2 linked regions of the Chroogloeocystis siderophila 5.2 s.c.1 genome follow. The protein of the gene in region 2 binds, or shares a complex with, the protein of the main gene of each other region. Links are inferred from orthologs where the notes say so. Each region holds a gene or a part of one and is shown on either strand. Other genes may lie near its edges.

Region 1 (10,543 bases), on a different replicon or contig from region 2:
TTCTGAATTAGCGCGATTGCTCAATGAGATTGGCTATCAAAAGCGGGTACTTGCCTTTCGGTTGCTAGATAAAAACAAGGCAATAGAAGTCTTTGAGTACCTTAATCATGACGAACAGGCAGACCTGATTCAGGCAATGGAGGCACCCGAAAGTATTGATATGATAGAGTCTCTCGATCCAGATGATCGAGTGCAATTGCTTGAAGAACTGCCTGCCAAGGTAACCAAAAGGTTGATTGCAGATCTCAGCCCAGATTCCCGTGAGAGTGTAAATACGCTTTTAGGATATCCAGAGCGCAGTGCTGGACGGTTAATGAGTCCTCGCTACCTAGCTGTTCGCAGCGGCACTTCAGTAGGGGACGCAATAAATGCTGTACGCAATTCAAAACTGCGAGCCGATGAGCTGCAAGTAATTTTTGTCATTGACCCAGAGCGGTTTTATCAAGGCTATACCTGGTTAGCAACTCTGGTCAAAGCCCATGCAGATACTTCAGTTGAAGCACTTATTGAAGGGAACACTGCTGTTCGAGTTGTTGATCGTGAAGTTCGTGCAGCTCAAGTCATGAAAGATGCGGATTTACCTGCAATTCCAGTTGTCGATCAAGAAGGACGGTTAGTAGGAGCCATTACCTTTGACGACGTAATTGATCTCATTGATGAAGAAGCAACAGAAGCAGCTTACTCTAAGGCTGGAGTTGGAGGCAATTTGCAAGGGCGCGATCGCGTTTGGAGTCAGCGATTGGTAGATGGACCAATTTGGTATGCGATTCGACTGCGACTTTTGTTTTTGATTATCACTCTCATTGGAGGTTTTCTAGTAGGTGGGGTGATCGATCAGTTTGAAGAAACTTTAGAAGCGGTGGTAGCAGCCGCTATTTTTATTCCGCTTGTGATGGATATGGGCGGTAATGTGGGAACTCAATCTACAACCATCTTTGCGCGGGGTTTAGCCTGGAATCAGATTGATGCTAAGCGCTTTCTTCCTTATTTGGCACGAGAAGCAATGATTGGGGCTTTAATTGGTCTAGTATTAGGCATTGCCGCAGGAGTGATAGCATACTTTTGGCAAGGTTTACCCAATGATGTACCACAGCTAGGTATCGCGGTAGGATTAGCACTGTTTGCAGTTGTGTTGCTGGGTGCTGTGTTAGGAGCAACTCTACCCTGGATGTTATTGCGATTTGGATTTGACCATGCTACTGGTGCCGATCCTTTCCTAACTACGATCAAAGATTTTTTGGGGCTATTAATCTATTTCGCCTTGGTTAACTGGCTAGTAGGAGTTGTATAAGTTGGCAACTGCGTAGCTTTGTGTGGATGCTAAGAACACGAAGAAATACGAGTTATATAAGTCTTGACTGCATTGAAGTTGTACTAGTTCAAAGTTTGGTACAAAAAAACGGCAGAGTGTTACTTTCCTCTACCGTTTTTTTAAAATCAATGATTTACTGTTCTACAGCTTGCGGTAACAATTCCCGTCGCTGTTCAGCAAGTACTTTGACATTACCAGTATCGTCAACATCAACGACAGCTGTATCACCATCTTTGATGCGTCCAGACAAGATTTCTTCTGCCAAACTGTCTTCAAGTAAGCGCATAATCGCCCGACGTAGTGGTCTTGCACCGTAGCTCGGATTGTATCCTTCTTCTACTAAGCGATCCTTGAAGCGATCAGTAACTTCTAGCGTAATTCCCTTCTCAGTTAAGCGTGTAAACACTTCCTTGAGCAGGATATCCGAGATTTGCTTGACTTCGTCCTTCGACAATTGACGGAAGACGATGATTTCATCCAAGCGGTTCAAGAACTCTGGGCGGAAGTATTGCTTGAGTTCTTCGTTAACTAATGAACGAATGCGATTGTATTGCGCTTCGGCTTGGTTCTCAGCAAATTCAAAGCCTAAACCACCACCACCTTTTTCAATCACTTTAGAACCAATGTTCGAGGTCAAGATCAGCAACGTATTCTTGAAGTCTACGGTGCGACCTTTCGCATCGGTTAAGCGACCGTCTTCAAGAATTTGCAGCAGCATATTGAAGACATCGGGGTGTGCTTTCTCGATTTCATCGAATAGCACTACAGTATATGGTCTGCGGCGTACGGCTTCGGTTAATTGACCGCCTTCGTTGTAACCAACGTAGCCTGGAGGCGAACCGATGAGTTTACTAACGGTGTGGCGTTCCATGTATTCCGACATATCCAAGCGAATCATCGCTTCTTCGGAACCAAAGAAGTAAGCTGCTAACGCTTTTGTTAACTCGGTTTTACCAACACCAGTAGGTCCAGAGAAGACAAAGCTTGCAATCGGACGGTTGGGGTTTTTTAAGCCAACTCTTGCACGCCTAATTGCTTTAGAAACTGCCTTGACCGCATCTTCTTGACCGATGAGTCGCTGATGCAATGTGTCTTCCATGTGCAACAGTTTCTCGGATTCGGTTTCGGTGAGTTTATTGACAGGTACGCCCGTCCAAGAAGCAACGATTTGCGCGATATCTTCCTCAGTCACCACTGGAGAATCGTTTTCTCCTTCGCGGGTGCTGGTGGTTTTGCTTTGCGCGATCGCCCGAATTTCGGCTTTGATTTCCATCTCGCGATCGCGGAGTTCGCCAGCGCGGTCGAAGTCTTGCGATCGGACTGCATCGTCTTTTTCTTTAAGAACTTGACGCAGTTCTTTATCTAACTCTTTCGCTGCGGGAGGAAGTTGCGAGTTAATTAAACGCACTCTTGAACCGGCTTCGTCGATCAAGTCGATGGCTTTATCTGGTAAGTAGCGATCGCTGATATAACGGTCGGAAAGCTTCGCAGCAGCGACTAGGGCTTCATCCGAGATTTTCAGCTTGTGGTGTTGCTCGTAACGTTCGCGTAGACCATACAAAATCTCGATTGTTTCGTCTACCGAAGGTTCGCCCACCATCACCGGTTGGAATCTGCGTTCGAGGGCGGCGTCGCGCTCGATGTGTTTGCGGTATTCATCGAGTGTTGTTGCACCGATACACTGCAATTCACCTCTTGCCAAAGCAGGTTTGAGGATGTTTGCTGCGTCGATCGCACCTTCAGCCGCGCCCGCACCAATCAGCGTATGCACCTCGTCAATCACTAAAATCACGTTCCCTGCTGAACGGATTTCATCCATGATTTTCTTTAGGCGTTCTTCAAATTCACCGCGATACTTTGTACCTGCAACGAGCAAGCCGATATCGAGGGTGACGACGCGCTTTTCTTCGAGGATATCGGGAATATCTTTGTTGGCAATTCGCGATGCCAAACCTTCGGCGATCGCGGTTTTACCTACACCCGGTTCTCCGATTAATACTGGATTATTCTTGGTACGACGACCTAAAATTTGAATAACTCGCTCGATTTCTTTTGCACGACCAACAACAGGATCGAGTTTACCCTCAGCAGCCATTTGAGTTAGGTTCGAGCCAAACTCATCGAGTGTTGGAGTTTTAGTGCGACCCGATTGCGAAGATCCGGCTGATACCTCAGCGGTTTCTCCCAACATCCGAATCACTTGCGTGCGTACTTTAGATAAATCAACTCCTAAGTTTTCTAGTACTCTTGCTGCAACGCCTTCTCCTTCGCGGATTAAGCCGAGTAGCAAGTGCTCGGTACCAATATAGTTATGTCCTAGCTGGCGTGCTTCTTCTAGAGAAAGTTCCAAAACTCGCTTTGCCCGTGGGGTAAACGGAATTTCCACTGCCACAAAGCCAGAGCCTCGACCAATAATTTTTTCGACTTCAATCCGAGCGTCTTTAAGGTTGACGCCCATGGATTTCAGCACTTTAGCCGCTACACCTGTCCCTTCCCCTATCAGACCCAGGAGGATCTGCTCTGTACCTACGAAGTTGTGACCCAGGCGGCGAGCTTCTTCCTGGGCCAGCATGATCACTTTAATAGCTTTTTCTGTGAAGCGTTCAAACATGGCGTTCTTCCATACCTGAGTCGTGCCGGTACGCTGATTTTAGCATAGGCTTCATGTCCGGCTGTCAAATTATGATACAAACTACAGCACGGTTTTCCCTCTTTTTTTGGGAAGATTTATACTTTTTACAACTTTTGCTCTATCAGGTTTTCAGACACCCAGCAAAAGATTTGATCTAGAAGCAAACAAACTTTGGCAACAAGACAAACCCTTTGACATGAAAAGTTTGTTTCTGAATGGTTGCTATTCTTAAAATCGTTAAGCCCCAAGAGTAGATTTGTAGCAGAAATTCACTTTTTTGTCAAGGGCGAATTGGCGGAATATCCACACAAAGCAATTTCTAGCTTCCAACCGCAGCGAGCGAGGCGAGTTTGAATTTGATCTTCCCAACTTGCTAAAATTTGGGAAAAGTCGGGTTGCGCTAAACCCCCATGCCAAAGAACTAAGGCATCTTCTCCAATATCTTTGTAGTAGCGTTTGCGGCGTCCAGCAGTTTTGAACCCGAACTTTTGATACAGCGCGATCGCCGCATCGTTAGAAACCCTGACTTCTAAAGTAGCGCGTTCTAAGCCGCGTTCTTCGGCTACTGACAAGAGTCCATAAAGTAGCGCTTGACCAAAACCTTGGCGCTGGTATTGCGGATGCACCGCCAAAATGGTAATATGAGCTTCCTCAAGAATTGCCCAAACACAACCCATCCCTAATAATGAATGGGGTTCAAACGGATTGATTAAACCGATTAAATCGCTGTTAGGACTATCTAACTCGCGTTGGTAAGCTTCTAACGTCCAAAGACCCCCAAAGCACGCTTGGTCTAACTCTAGCGCTGCGTTGAGATGCTCAGGTGCGAGAAATTTAAGTTCTAATAAAGTCACAGCAATTTGTACACTGGGAAACGAAACCTACTTACGCCTGTCAAAAGGGAAACATCCACAACTATGGTATCGACTCATCCTGCGGGGGTGCAATCTGGTCGTCAGTATCTTGCGAATTCAACTGGCGCAGTCTCCTCTAACCAACAACTTTTACCGCTGAGTGCGCGAATCAACAACAGTGATTGCCTCGAAATTGGCGGGTGTGATGTCACAACGCTGGTACAGCAATTTGGTTCACCGCTTTATATTTTGGATGAAGACACGTTACGTACCGCTTGTCGCCAGTATCGCGAGGCTTTTCAAAAGTATTATCCAGGAGAGTCGCAGGTACTTTATGCATCAAAAGCTTGGAGTTGTCTTGCGGTATGCGCGATCGCACATCAAGAAGGTTTGGGCATCGATGTTGTCTCAGGTGGCGAACTTTATACTGCGTTGCAAGCAGGCGTCAGTCCCGATAAACTTTATCTCCACGGCAATAACAAATCCTTAGAAGAACTCAAATTAGCAATTGATTCAGGTTGCACAGTTGTTGTTGATAATTGGTACGAGTTGCGAACTCTAGGTAATTGGTCATCGAGTATCGATAATCCGATTCGAATCATGTTGCGGCTGACACCAGGAATTGAATGTCACACGCATGAATATATTCGCACAGGGCATTTAGATAGTAAGTTTGGCTTTGATCCCAATCAGTTAGATGAAGTTTTTGCGTTTGTTAGTCAGCATTCGGCGTTGAATTGTGTAGGTTTACACGCGCATATTGGTTCGCAGATTTTCGAGCAGCAGCCACATCAAGATCTAGCAGGAGTCATGGTGCAGTGGTTGGATAAAGCAAGCGGTTATGGTTTGCAGATTCAAGAATTAAACGTCGGTGGCGGATTAGGAATTCGCTATACCGAAGCGGACGATCCTCCGAGTATTGAAGCGTGGGTTAAAGGTGTGTGCGAAGCGATCAAAGACGCTTGTGCGGCGCAACAGTTAGCATTACCAAAGTTACTTTGCGAACCAGGGCGATCGCTCATTGGTGCAGCGTGTGTTACTGCCTACACCGTAGGAGCATCAAAAACGATTCCTGGAATTCGTACCTACGTTGCTGTAGATGGTGGAATGTCAGATAATCCGCGTCCGATTACTTACCAGTCAGTTTATCGCGCCGTCGTCGCTAATAAGATGTCTGCACCCGCGACGCAAACAGTCACAATCGCAGGCAAACACTGCGAGTCCGGCGATATTCTAATTAAAGAGGCAACTTTACCGCCATCTCAACCAGGAGATATTCTCGTGGTTTTGGCAACAGGGGCGTATAACTACAGTATGGCATCGAACTATAACCGCTTGGCGCGACCAGCAGCAGTCATCGTTAAAGATGGAGAAGCTAACTTAATTCTGCGGCGCGAAACTTATCAAGACCTAATACGGCAAGACTGTCTTCCTGCAAGATTATCAAATGAGGTATAACGCAGGAAATTTAGTGCAGAAATCGAGGAAGATAGAATAGCTTCTTCTACATCCCTCCTGTTTTTTCTTGCCAAATCCCCAATATTCTCAGTAGTTCTCATTCCCGAATATATGTAGACAATTCAAAAACCTTTCTCCTCTGCTCCTTTGCATCGAAGCTTTCTTGCTGCCTTAGCAATAAGTCTTTAATCAGACGTGACATAACCCCTAACCCCTGAACCCCGATCATGAGAGATTTGTGGAAGCAATGGCTGATCGACCTTGGCTGGACGCAGTCGGTGTTGCTTCACATTATTGATCTGGGGTTGGTGCTGGGGTTGACTTATGTGGTGCTTGTGATTATTGGTGAACGCCGGACGCTGTGGATGGTGCGGGGGTTTATTCTCTTGATGCTGGCATCAGTAGTCAGTGGCAGATTAGAGTTACGGTTATTGAATTTTGTACTGGAAAAGTTAGTTGTTGGTTGTGCGGTGGCAATCGCGGTTGCCTACCAATCAGACTTTCGGCGATTTTTGGAACAACTAGGGCGGGGTGAATTAGGACATTTATGGCAACCGTCGCGCCGCGCGATCGCTAAACCAGATAGCGTAATTGATGAGATTGTGGAGGCAGTTAAAGAACTCTCACAAAACCGTATTGGCGCGTTGATTGTTTTAGAAACGAATGGTCCGATTGATGACGCAGATTTTAATTCAGTAGGCGTACAGCTAAATGCGGAAGTGTCGAAGGAACTGATTCAAACAATCTTTCACCCAAAAACGCCACTTCATGATGGTGCCGCGTTGATTCGTGGTTCGCGTCTGGTTGCTGCTGCGGTTATTTTGCCGCTGACGGCACGCACGGCTTCGCGACAGCTAGGAACTCGCCATCGTGCAGCAATGGGAATTACAGAACGCGTTCCAGACAATTGTATTTGTGTTGTCGTTTCAGAAGAAACAGGTTCAATTTCTTTTGCTGAAAAAGGAATGCTGAATAGACCACTCACCAGCAGTAAACTGAAGGAATTATTAGAAGCTAAGTTTTCTCCCCCTGTGGAGCGTGAAGCTGTTGCCCCTAGTGTGCTAAGTTGGGTTCGCCAATTTAGTAGTCAAGGTGTGGCATTTGTATCGCGTTTACTCGGTCTATCATCAGCTTCTCATCGAAACAAAAAATGACTGTAAAGCCAATTGTGTTACAAGATTTGCCCCCAGATTTAAAACGAGAACGCCTGCCCAAGCACGTGGCAGTCATTATGGATGGAAATGGTCGTTGGGCTAAACATCGGGGATTACCTCGTATCATGGGTCACAAACGGGGCGTTGATGTCTTAAAAGATTTACTACGCTGTTGTCGCGACTGGGGAGTGGCCGCCCTGACAGCCTATGCTTTTTCTACAGAAAATTGGGGAAGACCGCTAGAGGAAGTGGACTTTTTGATGACGTTGTTTGAGCGGGTGTTGCGCAAAGAATTGCGGGAGATGATCGAAGAAGATGTCCGCATTCAGTTTGTGGGAAACTTGAGTGCGCTACCGCGATCGCTACAAACCGAAATTGCGCGCGCTGTCGCCGAAACTCAACATAATCGCGGAATTCAATTGACAGTAGCAACCAACTACGGTGGACGACAAGAGATTTTAGATGCGTGTCGCGCGATCGCGCATCAAGTACAGCAAGGATTGTTACAACCTGATGACATTGATGAAGCTTTATTTGAACGGCATTTGTATACTGCTGGCATTGGCGATCCTGATTTATTAATTCGCACGAGTGGAGAAATGCGCATTAGCAACTTTCTTCTATGGCAAATGGCTTATGCGGAAATTTATATCACTGAAACCCTATGGCCTGATTTTGACCGTGCGGAGTTTCACCGAGCATTATGCTCTTATCAGCAGCGCGAACGTCGATTTGGCAAAGTGTAAGGAGTGAGTAGTGGCTGGTGATTAGTTATGATTGTTGAATTAAAGACAGTATTGAGTTAATAAAAATCTTTATAACTCATCACTCCCCGGACCCCCGAACCCTGACCGCTGACCTCTTCATCAAGGTCCTGAAAAAACTGCTTGCTCGACATCTTCACGGCTCAAAGAGTATTTGAACGAGCGGAGGATGTCTTGTGATGACGTACCAACTTTCGTATAACGTACGGTTAATTGATCGACATCGAGCAGTAACTCAGCTTCCCAATCAGGGCGTTGTACGTACCAACAGTGCAGTAGCTCGCTATCTTGTTGACAACCTTGGCTTCTTAGCCATTCTTCAATGTTCGGTAAGGCGTGGTTATATAAAGGAGTATCAGCAGAAGGGAGAGACATAAGGATTTTGAGTTGATAGGTTAGATTTAACGTATTGCACCGCAACGGGAGGTTGTGGATTAGTTGTTGGTTTAAAACTATCTCCACGGGTGAGCGCAATTGTAATTGCTAATATGACACAGCCGACAAAAGTCAACAGCAACAAAAACAAAGCAAAAATCTCTCCTGATGATAAAGGGCGATCCGTAGGATCGAGATAAGCTGAACGTGATCGCCAAGTCGGAGTTGGCGAAACAGGACGGTTAAGATCAGCCGGTGCTTGCATGACCGCAATTCGCGAATAGCCAATTTTTAAATCATATTGCATGCGTCGCTCTGGATTGCTGAGCGTTGCATAAGCTTCATTAAGTTGCTGAAACTTTGCCGTAGCATTTGCTTTGGGTAAATCTGTGGTATCGGGATGGTAGCGTTTACTCAATTCCCGATAGGCGCGGCGAATTTCGATCGCGGATGCGGAAGGGTGAAGTCCCAGCAGTGCGTAATGGCTATTTTGATAGCGGACAAACGTGCGATCACGCTCCTGTTGTGGCATTGCCTGATCTTGACTCACAGCAGTTTAACTCAGCATAGCTCACAATACTTCTTGTCTATTTTAAAACGAGATCTACTTCCACGCTGCTGTAGGTAAGTATGGATGATTATCTATTTTGCAGAAATGGCTGAGATCTGCGTGAATTGGCAACACCATAAATTGCAGCGAGTAGTATCCAAACTAAGGTATTAAGGCGTAAATCAAAAATTGTGACGTCTACGGTATTGAACAACACACAAGCAAAAAAAGCGACAAGATAACTAAAGAAAATTATTTGATTTTGAGTGGTTTGTGCTTCATCTAAATTGGGAAATTGCCAGTTGTGTAATAGTTGAATACATCGAATCAAAATCCAACCAACCCAAATACTTAAAAAGGCAATACCTACAATTCCTGTTTCGGCTGCGAACATCAAGAAAAAGTTATGCGGATGACCTAGCCAAACGTGCATTTGATTTTCATACAGCGGTGTAAAATTACGCAATCCCCAGCCAATAAGGGGACGTTGTTGCGTTAAAGATAAGGCAAACTGCCATTGAGTCGTACGTAAAAAAGGAATTGGTCGATTAGGATAGAGTTGATCGGTTAATCTTGCCCAGAAAAATTGCGGTACAACTGTTCGGAGTAGATGACTCAATGGTGCGGGAGCAAAAGCAGCGAGTAAAATTGCGCCCGCGATCGCACTCACACTCGCGACTAACCATCGCCAACCTTGATAAACGGCAAAAGCAAAAATTGCCAAGCAGGCGATCACCCAAGCATTGCGTGAATTTGTCAAGATTAAAGCAACAAAATTTCCCATCACTGCCATGAATAAGAGCATATTCGTTGCGCTCGCTGATGGCAAGTCAGATCTTTGAACACGCGCGAGAAATAACCCTAAAGCCAGAATAAAAGTAATCACCAAATATCCAGCAAGAATATTGGCGTACATGAAAACAGCAGCCATACGCCCAGGAGGATTGCCTTGCGCAATGAGTGTCCAACCGAGAAAACCTGAAAACGCTGCTGTTGTTGCCCAATTAAGTAATAATTGCCCGAAGCCAAGAATGATGACAGGAATAGAGGGGATTACCAAGATTTGGGATAATTGCCGCAACTGAGTTGGTGTTTGAATCAGCGTACTGAAGGCAGCAAATAAGAGAAAAAATGGTAAGAAGTTGAATAAACCTAACGTTGCAGCTAGGCGATCGTCAGCAAAAATCGCTGTCATCACGAGCCAAATCGCTAAAACAGCCAGCCCCCGATTCAGTGGATCGCGGACAATTTGGCGGTACTTGTATCGCCAGGTAGTAGCTAATGCTAAAAATATCCCTAAAGCTCCTAAAATTGGAACTAAAGGAAAAGTCAGTAATCCTAGTTGAGCAAAGTTCCAGGCAGGGTGCAGACGGGCAATAAGGTGCGATTGTAGTATTTGATTGTGCTTGCCCATCTGGCGATCTCCAATTTTATGCCGGCTGCC
Region 2 (10,701 bases):
TAGAGTAGAAATAATACTATAAGTTACATTTTTTGCTTCGAACAACAATTAAACAAATATTTAATTTTTTCTTAGCTTATCTGGTTTATAAATTTTATTGTAGATTGCTTTTCTTTCTTATCTACTATCGTAGGACATAACTCAGCTGAGTACGAGTTCATGTATGTTGAGAAGTCAAGTACTAAAAATGTGTAAATAAATACACTGGCACTTTGATTACCTACTGAATAGTGTGTAGCAACTCGGTTTGAAAAACTATAAAGAAATTTATAGGATTAAATATTAGATGAGGCGATCGCAAAACTACTAGAATTTTTGTAAGAATACAGACAAGCATTTGTGCTATTTATTCCTCTTCTGTACTACATAAACGTCTTATGCCGCCTAAAATTACAGATCCAATAGTTTGGCAACAAGCTGAACTATTAATGCAACCAGCATTTATTCGAGTAATCGACCATATTGGTAAGCAACTAGAAGGATCTGATTGGCAAGGAAAGTACGAAGATGTGATGGTATGGCCTGAAGGAACAACAGACGAAACCAAGGACACGGTAACACAACTTGTACAACGCTTAGAAACAGCGTCTCCGAGTCAGGTTGTAGAGATTGAACAGACTTTGATTCATTTACCAATTCCACAACTAGAATACCACTTATGCTTGCAGCATCAAGGTGTACCAGAGGTAAAAGTAAATTTGTGGGAACTGTGCTATCAAATTTGCTTTCGTGATTACGATCCGGCGCAAACAGCAATAAATTATGGAGTGATTATTGATACTAGATTGATTGATGAAACAGGAGATATTGACTGGCAGTGTTTGGATCTCAAAGCAGGACAATTAGTTGAGCAGATATTTGCTAACTTACCAGATGTATAAATAAGCTAGTGGCAAACTTGGTAGAAAGGTAAGTATTATGCAGCAACTGCGAAATATGCAAGCAAATACGAGAGCAAGTTTTAGCGATGATGCGACTGCGCTTCAAGCATCTCAACAGAAAGCTGTTTTATATGATCGCTCACACTGGGGAAGAATTGAAGTAAGTGACGGCGATCGCTTGCGGTTTTTACATAACCAAAGCACGAATGATTTTGAGCAACTTAAACCAGGACAAGGCTGCGATACTGTATTTGTCACATCTACCGCCCGTACAATTGATTTAGCTACGGCGTATGTCACTGAAGATGCTGTTCTCTTACTCGTTTCACCAAATCGCCGCGAGTTTCTCATAGAATGGCTAGACCGCTATATCTTTTTTGCCGATCGAGTCCAGCTAAAAGATGTGACACCTGAGACTGCGGCATTTAGTTTAATTGGACCTGAGAGCGATGCCGTTGTACAGCAGTTAGGGATCGGTACAATTATCAATCAGCCGTATGGACATCATACAGTAGTTCAGCTAGGAGAAAGTGAGGTACGTATCGCGGTAGGTAGTGGTTTGGCGTTACCTGGATACACGCTGATTGTTCCTGTTGCAGCAGCCGCAACAGTATGGAATAACATTGTGCAAGCTGGAGTGGAACGCATAAGCGATCGCGTGTGGGAACAGCTACGGATTCTTCAAGGTCGTCCTGTACCAGAATGTGAATTGACCGACGACTATAATCCTCTAGAAGCAGGTTTGTGGAAGGCGATTTCTTTTAATAAGGGATGTTACATTGGACAAGAAACGATCGCCCGCTTAAATACATATCAAGGAGTCAAGCAAAAACTTTGGGGCATCCGCCTCGAATTCTTGGTTGAACCTGGAAGCGCGATCGCGGTTGCAGATGAAAAGGTTGGTAAACTTACCAGTTGTATAGAAACTGCGCAAGGTTATTTTGGACTTGGTTACATCCGCACTAAAGCTGGTGGAGTCGGTTTAAAAGTAAAAGTGGGAGAAAGTGAGGGAGAAGTGATTGATGTTCCCTTTCTTACCCATGAATACTATCGAGGTGAATAAAGCATATTTGCTACCGGACATCCACCACGAAGATGCCTTTCTACTACCGCTGGCACTTCAGCAGGTTGAACGCGACTGTACCAAATTTGTTCAGGCAAGACGAGTACCATCGGTCCATTACCGCATTGCCCTAGACAGTTGCTACTCACAACTGTAGTTTTAGGTACTGGATGCAATTGAAACGCAGCAAGCACTTTTGCCGCGCCTTGTTTGCGACAAGTGCGATTTTGACACACCATAACGCATCTTGAAGATGGTGACTTATCAGGTAATATGTCTGACATTAGTACTTAAGCGCTTTCGTTATGTGAGATGATATAGCCCTAGTCAACAGAGTTAGAACACTTTAAAAGCTTCTCATGTTTTCCCTGAGGGAATTTTAACCCTGACCCCTGACTCTGCTATATTAATCAGGCAATAGCCCTTTGGCGGCTAACCACTCCTGATTAAAAAGTCGTGACTGATAACGTCCACCGCTATCACAAAGAATTGTGACTATCGTGTGTCCTGGACCCATTTGTTTTGCAAGTGCAACGGCTGCTGCAACATTAATTCCAGAAGAACCACCGACAAAAATTCCTTCCTCGCGTAGGAGTCGATAAACAACGCGGATACACTCAGGATCTTCGATTCTGATGGCGTCGTCAATTGGCGCGCCTTCCATATTTGCAGTCACGCGGCTATTGCCAATGCCTTCGGTGATCGAACTACCTTCGCTTTTAGTTTCACCAGTTTTAATATAACTGTAGAGCGCACTTCCCATAGGGTCAGCTAAGACGGTTTTGATTGCTGGATTTTTTTCTTTGAGAAACATGGCTACACCCGCAAGCGTTCCCCCTGTTCCCGTAGACGTTATCCACGCATCAACTTGACCATCCGTTTGCTGCCAAATTTCTAATCCAGTTGTTTCGTAATGCGCTTGACGGTTAGCGAGATTATCGAACTGATTAGCCCAGATGGCGTTTTCCATCTCTGAGGCAATTCTTCCAGAGAGTTTGACGTAGTTGTTAGGGTCTTTGTAGGGCACAGCAGGAACTGGGCGAACTTCTGCGCCTAAGGTTCTCAATGCATCTATTTTCTCTTGCGACTGAGTTTCCGGAATCACGATGAGACACTTGTAGCCTTTGGCGTTGCAGATATGCGCTAAACCTATACCCGTATTGCCCGCAGTTCCTTCTACAACAGTACCACCTGGTTTGAGTAGTCCTTTTTCTTCAGCATCTTTGATAATGTAAAGTGCTGCCCGATCTTTTACGGAACCACCAGGATTGAGAAACTCCGCTTTACCAAGAATTTCACATCCTGTTTCTTCACTGAAGTGTTTTAATCTAATCAGTGGCGTGTTACCAACAGTACCTACAAAACCATTCTTGATATCCACTGCAATTTAATTCCAGTCTTTTTGACAATATTAACTATTTTCTCATACTGGTTTTTGCTATTTTGAAGCCTGGCGATTTTAATTGCGGCTTGACAAACCTTGTCTACCGTCGTGGACAACATCTGTTGTGTCGCAGGGGTCAGGGCTAAACTTGCCTGAGGGAAATCACTACGAACTTCGATAATGTCCTAATTTTATTGACTAGGGTTTTAGATTCTCTAGGTAAAAAAGGTGGGCTTTTGCCCACCAGAATCACTCACAACTTTAAATTACTTATTCGGTTGGGGAGTCATCCGCAAGTAGGGCTTGAGTTCAGTATGACCTTTGGGGAATTTCTGCTTGATTTCTTCAGGATCTTTGATCGAAGGAACAATCACGCAGTCATCGCCATCTTTCCAGTTTGCTGGAGTCGCTACGCTGTAGTTATCGGTAAGTTGCAACGAATCGATAACGCGCAAGATTTCATCAAAATTGCGTCCAGTGCTAGCAGGATAAGTGAAGTTGAGACGCAGTTTTTTGTTTGGGTCGATAATGAAGACTGAGCGGACTGTTAGCGTGTCATTGGCATTGGGGTGAATCATGTCATAAAGATTGGAAACCTTTTTGTCAGGATCTGCCAAGATCGGATAATTAAGACCGACGTTTTGGGTTTCTTCAATATCTTCAACCCAGCCTTTATGCGAATCTACGTCATCAACACTCAGCGCGAGTACTTTGACGTTACGCTTGTCAAATTCGGGCTTGAGGCGGGCAACTTCACCAAGTTCGGTCGTGCAAACTGGGGTAAAGTCTTTGGGGTGGGAAAATAAAATAACCCAGCTATCGCCAGCCCACTCGTAAAAATCGATTTCGCCTGCGGTAGAGGCTTGTTTAAAGTTTGGTACTGTGTCACCTAGTCGAAGAGCCATAACTCGATTCCTATGCTCTGAAAGTCTGTAACTCGTTTACTTTGCGATCATGACATAAAACCCCGATTCTCCGGTCGGGGTTTAGCGGTTTTCAACAAAATTTTAGGTTTAGTAATTCAGTTTACAGATTAGTAAGCAAGGTGTTGTTGAACGGCGAGCACTAAGTTATCTGTCCAATATCGCGTAAGGTCGGCACTCGCGGCTTCCACCATGACGCGAATTACAGGTTCAGTACCAGAAGCGCGGACAAGAATTCTTCCTTGATCTCCCATTGCGGCTTCGGCTTGCGCGATCGCTGTTTGAATAGGTGCGCATTGATTCCAGTTCATACGGCGATCACGATTTTCGACGCGTACATTTCGTAACAATTGAGGATAAGTCGTAAAGCTTTGATTTACCATTTCTGATAATGGTACTTTGGCGTATTGTACTAGCGCCGCAATATGCAAAGCTGTTAGTAATCCATCACCTGTAATGCCGTAGTGGCGACAGAGAATGTGACCTGATTGTTCACCGCCGAGCATTCCACCAGTACGAGCCATTTCTGCTTGCACGTATTGATCGCCTACTGGCGTACGAATCATTTTACCACCAATTTTTTCCCAGGCACGCTCAAAGCCAAGATTTGCCATTACGGTTGAAACGATCAAGTTGTCTGGAAGTTGTTGTTGGGTTTGTAACGCTTGACCCCACAGGTAAAGAATATAATCGCCATCAACAGGTCTACCTTTGTCATCGACCGCGAGAACTCGATCTGCATCCCCATCAAACGCAAAACCTAAAGTTGCGCGATGTTCTTGTACCGCAGCTTGTAAGGACGTTAAGCAGGTAGAACCACAGTCCACATTGATGCGATCGCCATTCGCGCGATCATGTAGGCAAATGACTTCAGCACCCATATCCCGAAATACCGCTGGTGCTAAGTCTACAGCCGCACCCCATGCTAAATCCAACACAATGCGCATTCCTGCAAAGTCACGATTGCGTAGCAAAGGTTTTTTGAGCGATTCAGTATAATCTTGTACTAAGTCGGAACGTAGATACGAACGTCCCCAAGCATTTTGGCTAATACAAAAGTTTGTCTGACTGCGCACGCCTGCTTCAATTTCAGCTTGCCAAGCTTGCGGTAATTTAGCACCATCTGAACCAAAGAATTTGATACCGTTATCGGCTGGTGGATTGTGGCTGGCAGAAATCATCACACCGCCGATCGCATTGGTGATACTCGTCAAGTAGGCAACGCAAGGTGTAGGACATAAACCGAGATGCCACACTTCTAACCCAGAAGACGCTAAACCTGATGCAACCGCCATCGCTAGCATATCACTAGAATTACGCGAATCTTGCCCGACAATAATAGGTCCTAGTTCGCGCGAATTTTGGCGCAGTACCACTCCAGCCCAGAAGCCTACTTGCAACGCTAAAGACGCCGTGAGTAATTCTCCTACACGCCCTCGGATGCCATCAGTACCAAATAATGGAGAATTTGGTACTGCGATCGCGGCTTGATATTCTGTTGTTTTTGGCAGCGATATCACCTGGGTAGATTCAATGCTTGCCGTACTTTGAATGCCAACGGGAGACGATACCATAATTTTTTTCACTCCTCACACAACTAGTTCACGCTAGGAGAATATCATTTTCTAATCTGGCGCTTAATATTGTTTTAACTTTATTCCCACTTTATTAAATAGATATAAAAAATTTATTTTATGTCAGATTATTTCACCTCAGTATAAGCCGCAATCTCTTTACAGATGCTTTACACTTGGGTAATAAGTTGATTCATTAATAACAAAGCTGACAATTTACTGCTATTCAAGCAAGTATGTGATTAATTGTACGCGTAGTTACATAAAAATTTGTCAAGCTTGTATAAATCTTTTACTAAGTTTCTATGTAATATTACTGAAGTTTTGAGTATTTGCTTGCAGCTATCTGCTATTAAACTCCAACTTCTAACAAGAGTGCTTGCATATTGTCCCACGTCAAGTCTTGCTCGATATAACGCGGTGATTGCGGATTATAAGGACTTACTAGCCGATCAATCGTGAGAATTTTGGCATTATCTGATAGCACTGGTACTTCTGGATCAAAGGCTGTAGGGCGCATCAATGAGCTAGAAAAACCTTTGAATATCGCGATTTGATCAAGTTCTCCATCAACTTCTACTGTAACAACTAATACTTCTTGCGGTCGCTTTACTGTGTATTGTTCTAAACGTTTCCCTATGGAATTATTCATGCTTACTTGAAGGAGTTACGTACAAGGGCTAGGGGCTAGAAATCAAGATTACCACCGCATACCATTTCATAAACAGCACGTTCTAAGTAGGCGTTCTAATTCGTTACCCCTTCCCTAAGTCTGAATCATTGCGGTAGCGCAGAACGTCCTTGCTTGCCTAGTTTGAACAGCACAAAATAGCCGAGGCAGATAAAGTAGAAAATCAAGCCAACGATGCCTAAAAAGCCAAGGAACTGAGGTGTAGAGTTGGGGTGGAAATATTCTCTAAAGAGTAAGGGTGGTTCGCGCAGGATTGTACAAAAAGGATTAGTGGAAGCGCCGCTAACGAATGCACATCTTAAGAAGGGGATGCTTGCGATCGCGCCTAACACACTATAGACTGTCATAGCCCAGCGCCACGAGTTAAACGTGAGTTTTAATGCGCCTGAAAATTGATCGTCGATTTCTTCGTTGAGATCAATCCAAAACCACAGCCCGATCGGAATTAAAATTCGCGCGATCGTTCCTGAAATATACCCTACTGGTAGTGCGGCAATGAGTAAGTAAACGGAGATCGCAAGCAAGCTTGATACGCGCCAGTAAATTATTAATAAACGTTGGATTGCTTCCGCTTTTTGAACAAATGCCCAAATTAGCAGAATGAGGGGGATGATGACTGTAAATAATACGGCTAAGCGGTAGTCCATCCAAACGAGAGGACGTAGCCAAACTTCATTTTGCATAGCTTCAGGATAATTAACTCAGCAGAAATTTGTATTTAATTCACAAACACGAGTAATTTTGCACAAAATTTGTTTGTTAAAGATGAACAGCAATAGCAACCTTTAAGTCCACAAAAAATGAAAAGGGACACTTTGTCAAGTGTCCTCACCCATATGTTAAGCGTCTTGTCGAAAAGGAATTACATCAACTAATTATTCATCGTAAATACGGCATTCAGCAGCTTCTGGATTTTCGTCGCAGTATTGCTCTAGAGAGTTTTTGGGTTTCATTTGCTTTTGATGGGATGCTTCTGCTTGTAGTTCTTCTACAGCGTCCCAAGCTGCGGCACATTCACCAGATTCAGCACCAGCAGTATCACAGACAGCACGTGCCTGTTCACGTTCTTGTTCAATTTGTTCTTGGATGTTGCTCATAGATTTTGTCGTTTCTGTCATCTTTTATATAGTATAGAAAACCTACAATGCTCTATGTTCTGTGCGTTATGAACTTCTAACCTATTACAGGAGCATTGCACTTGCCTAAAAAGTGATCGCCTTATAGAGGATAACTCTATAACTAGGGATCAGCAATGGTAATCACCAGTACCACCTTTCATTAATAACAAGCAGTGGAGACGTGATTTGTAAATTGATTTTATGTTTTAATCTTTCAGCAACGATCCTGCAAAAGAAGGAATTTCAACGCAGATTACGTATTTATACGCGAGCTTGCTCAGATTTGTACAGCGAAGCTCTATCTTAGGTTAGAGGTGGTTGAGGAAGTGAATAAAGGTGCGATCGCTTTGATAGCTTTTGACACAAAGTTGTCATTGAAGCGCAAAGATGCTGAAAAATTTGTCCAAAGATGAGCGAATATCGAATAGACTAATCTTGCCGCGATTAAATTAGCGCTATGCTCATTAGCTTAATTGCAGACTACGGAAACGGCGATCCAGCTTTTGCAGAAGTTACTCAACGTTTATTATTGGCTTTACCCAAGGCTCAAGTTAGCTTGTTGTCGGTTCCTCCCTTTAGCACTTTAGCTACTGGGTTTTGGGTAGCGCAACTTGGTCTTAATCCTGGTCCCCAAGAACGTTTAATATATCACAATTGCGCACCTCGTCAAGACAAGTCTGAACCAAGACTAGATAATGAAGGAGAGGGGTTAACTTATGCCTTACTAACCAATGGGGTGAAAGTTGTAGGTGTAAATGCTGGACATACACTCTCTTTTATCAAAAACCACTCACAAGTTGTTCAAATAGTCAAGGTATCGCGCGGCGGATCGCAGTTTCGTTCACGGGATGTATTTCCGCAAGCAGCGGCAGCGATCGCCCAAGATGATTTCAGCCTTTTGGGCGATGAGATAAGTTCTGAGCAAATTCCCGATGCACCAAGCGATCGCGTAGCGTGGATTGATGGATACGGTAATATTAAAACTACCATTCCTGCGCATAGTGTCAATCTCAATCCTGAAGATAAAGTCATCATTCGCGTTGGTGATGTTGTGAGTGACGCGGTCTATTCTGATGGCAGTTTTAGAGTTCCTGAAGGTACTTTAGCTTTTGCACCAGGGAGTTCTGGCTGGCAAGGAAATGACGGTAAGCCAGTACGATGGATGGAGTTATTCTTACGCGGTGGGAATGCGTGGGAACGTTTTGGTAGACCAAAAGTAAATCAAGTTGTGGCTCGGTTGAGTTAGGAGTTGTCATAGCAACCGTTACACCTCTACCACATTTTTGTTCTAAAATCAATAGTTCGATCCTTGCAGGTAGCTGATATGGTACAAACACCAAAGAAGGCTTTGACGCTAGAAGAGTTTCTTAAACTGCCAGAAACAGAACCCGCTAGCGAATACATTGACGGGCAGATCGTTCAAAAACCAATGCCGCAAGGGGAACATAGCGCGATTCAAACCGAGTTATCAGCAGCAATTAATGCTGCACTTAAACCACAACGAGTTGCTAGAGCATTTTGTGAACTGCGCTGTACGTTCGGCGATCGCTCGATTGTTCCAAATATTGCCGTGTTCACTTGGAGTCGAATTCCGCGCCAGGAAGATGGTGGAGTTGCTAATGTGTTTGCGATCGCACCTGATTGGGTAATTGAAATTCTCTCACCTGACCAAAGTCAAACGAAACTCACAAAGAATATTTTGCACTGTCTAAAACACAACACGCAGATGGGTTGGTTAATCGATCCTCAAGAGCGATCAGTGTTTGTTTATCGATCAGATCAGCCAACAGATGTGTTTGATAAACCAGAGATTTATCTACCTATGCCAGCATTTGCCCAAGATTTTAGTTTATCGGTGAAAGCATTGTTTGATTGGTTACTAGAGTAATCAAACGCAGATAATACGTGGTTGTCTATCGCAAGCTAGCGGCAAAATTGAGAAAGATTAAGTATACACCAAAACGCAGCAAGAAAGCTTTACACATCCGCTATAGTACCGTTTTATGCTGCCGTAACCTGCTCAACCACTGACCAGATCCAGCTTTTCATGATGTAAAGTTGAGTATCTAAGTCAATCTCTTGAAATGAATAATTTGTGCGCCCTGTCTCCTTGAAGTCTCTGTTGCACTGGTCAATTTCTGTAAGTGAAGCCTCCGCTAAAGCGGGGCAGATTGCTAAAGGCATCTCTGAGGCTCCAATGTACTGAGGTTGAAATTTATGCATAACAAAAGCAAGCGAACTACCAGGATTAGAAACACCTAAACTTTCAAATTTAGGGAGATCTAGCTCGAAAAATTCTGATGACAAAGCGTTTTGAGAAAGTCCACACAATAGCTTGAGGTGGCATAAAAATGCTTTTTGTTCTTCATCGAAAGTTTTGTTTTTGTCGCACTAATCATCAATGCACGAGTTAATCTGCCAAAGTGCGATCGCTCAAGCCAAATGTAAAGTCTTCCCAGACTATCAAGCATGTTTCCGGTATAATATGTGGCTTCTTACCACAACACCACTAATGGAAACGATTAAATATACGCTTACAGAAGACCAAATGCCGACAGCTTGGTACAACATCCAAGCTGATTTACCGACTCCAATGCCGCCTGTATTGCATCCTGGAACAGGACAGCCAATTACTCCTAGCGATCTTGAACCTTTGTTTCCGATGGAGTTAATCGTGCAGGAGGTGAGCCAAGAACGATGGATCGAGATTCCTGAACAAGTACAATCAATTTACCGTCAATGGCGACCAACACCACTATATCGCGCTCGACGTTTAGAACAAGCCCTCGATACTCCTGCCAAAATTTATTACAAATACGAAGGTGTTAGCCCTGCGGGTAGTCATAAGCCGAACACAGCAGTTGCGCAGGCATATTACAACAAACAAGCCAAAGTCAAACGTTTAACAACCGAAACAGGTGCAGGACAATGGGGTTCTTCTTTGGCTTTTGCTGGCGCGTTATTTGGGTTAGAGGTTGTGGTATACATGGTCAAAGTCAGCTACCGACAAAAACCTTATCGTCGGGCGTTGATGGAAGCTTATGGTGCAAAAGTCATCGCTAGCCCT

What was found.
Region 1: the proteins of glmM (region 2) and cdaA are in contact, whole or in part, in a crystal structure (PDB 7OJS), measured with the Bacillus subtilis proteins. The link is inferred for Chroogloeocystis siderophila 5.2 s.c.1 from one-to-one orthologs.

The regions. Positions count from the first base shown.
Region 1 is NZ_MRCC01000004.1:209,386-219,928, forward strand. Bases 5,663-8,446 are described here. They hold cdaA (diadenylate cyclase CdaA), read left to right. Parts: upstream 5,663-6,483; coding sequence 6,484-7,410; downstream 7,411-8,446. Other genes in these bases: lysA (diaminopimelate decarboxylase), read left to right, coding at 5,663-6,256; NIES1031_RS05980 (undecaprenyl pyrophosphate synthase), read left to right, coding at 7,407-8,156; NIES1031_RS05985 (DUF3143 domain-containing protein), read right to left, coding at 8,277-8,446. Also shown: mgtE (magnesium transporter), read left to right, coding at 1-1,291; NIES1031_RS05960 (ATP-dependent Clp protease ATP-binding subunit), read right to left, coding at 1,446-3,923; rimI (ribosomal protein S18-alanine N-acetyltransferase), read right to left, coding at 4,214-4,798; more of lysA, read left to right, coding at 4,862-5,662; more of NIES1031_RS05985, read right to left, coding at 8,447-8,549; NIES1031_RS05990 (J domain-containing protein), read right to left, coding at 8,530-9,081; NIES1031_RS05995 (O-antigen ligase family protein), read right to left, coding at 9,188-10,513; NIES1031_RS06000 (YaaW family protein), read right to left, coding at 10,530-10,543. UniProt on the Bacillus subtilis protein: One of 3 paralogous diadenylate cyclases (DAC) in this bacteria, catalyzing the condensation of 2 ATP molecules into cyclic di-AMP (c-di-AMP). Upon expression in E.coli leads to c-di-AMP synthesis.
Region 2 is NZ_MRCC01000006.1:41,026-51,726, forward strand. The notes cover bases 3,594-6,535. They hold glmM (phosphoglucosamine mutase), read right to left. Parts: upstream 5,826-6,535; coding sequence 4,362-5,825; downstream 3,594-4,361. Other genes in these bases: NIES1031_RS08325 (peroxiredoxin), read right to left, coding at 3,595-4,233; NIES1031_RS08335 (DUF7734 family protein), read right to left, coding at 6,178-6,477. Outside these bases: NIES1031_RS08305 (hypothetical protein), read left to right, coding at 378-881; CAF17-like 4Fe-4S cluster assembly/insertion protein YgfZ, read left to right, coding at 916-1,944; NIES1031_RS08315 ((2Fe-2S) ferredoxin domain-containing protein), read right to left, coding at 1,929-2,228; NIES1031_RS08320 (cysteine synthase A), read right to left, coding at 2,351-3,325; NIES1031_RS08340 (DUF3177 family protein), read right to left, coding at 6,603-7,199; NIES1031_RS08345 (Calvin cycle protein CP12), read right to left, coding at 7,392-7,613; NIES1031_RS08350 (SAM hydrolase/SAM-dependent halogenase family protein), read left to right, coding at 8,092-8,880; NIES1031_RS08355 (Uma2 family endonuclease), read left to right, coding at 8,959-9,522; NIES1031_RS08360 (hypothetical protein), read right to left, coding at 9,636-9,941; NIES1031_RS08365 (TrpB-like pyridoxal phosphate-dependent enzyme), read left to right, coding at 10,036-10,701. UniProt on the Bacillus subtilis protein: Catalyzes the conversion of glucosamine-6-phosphate to glucosamine-1-phosphate. Glucosamine-1-phosphate is used for cell wall biosynthesis.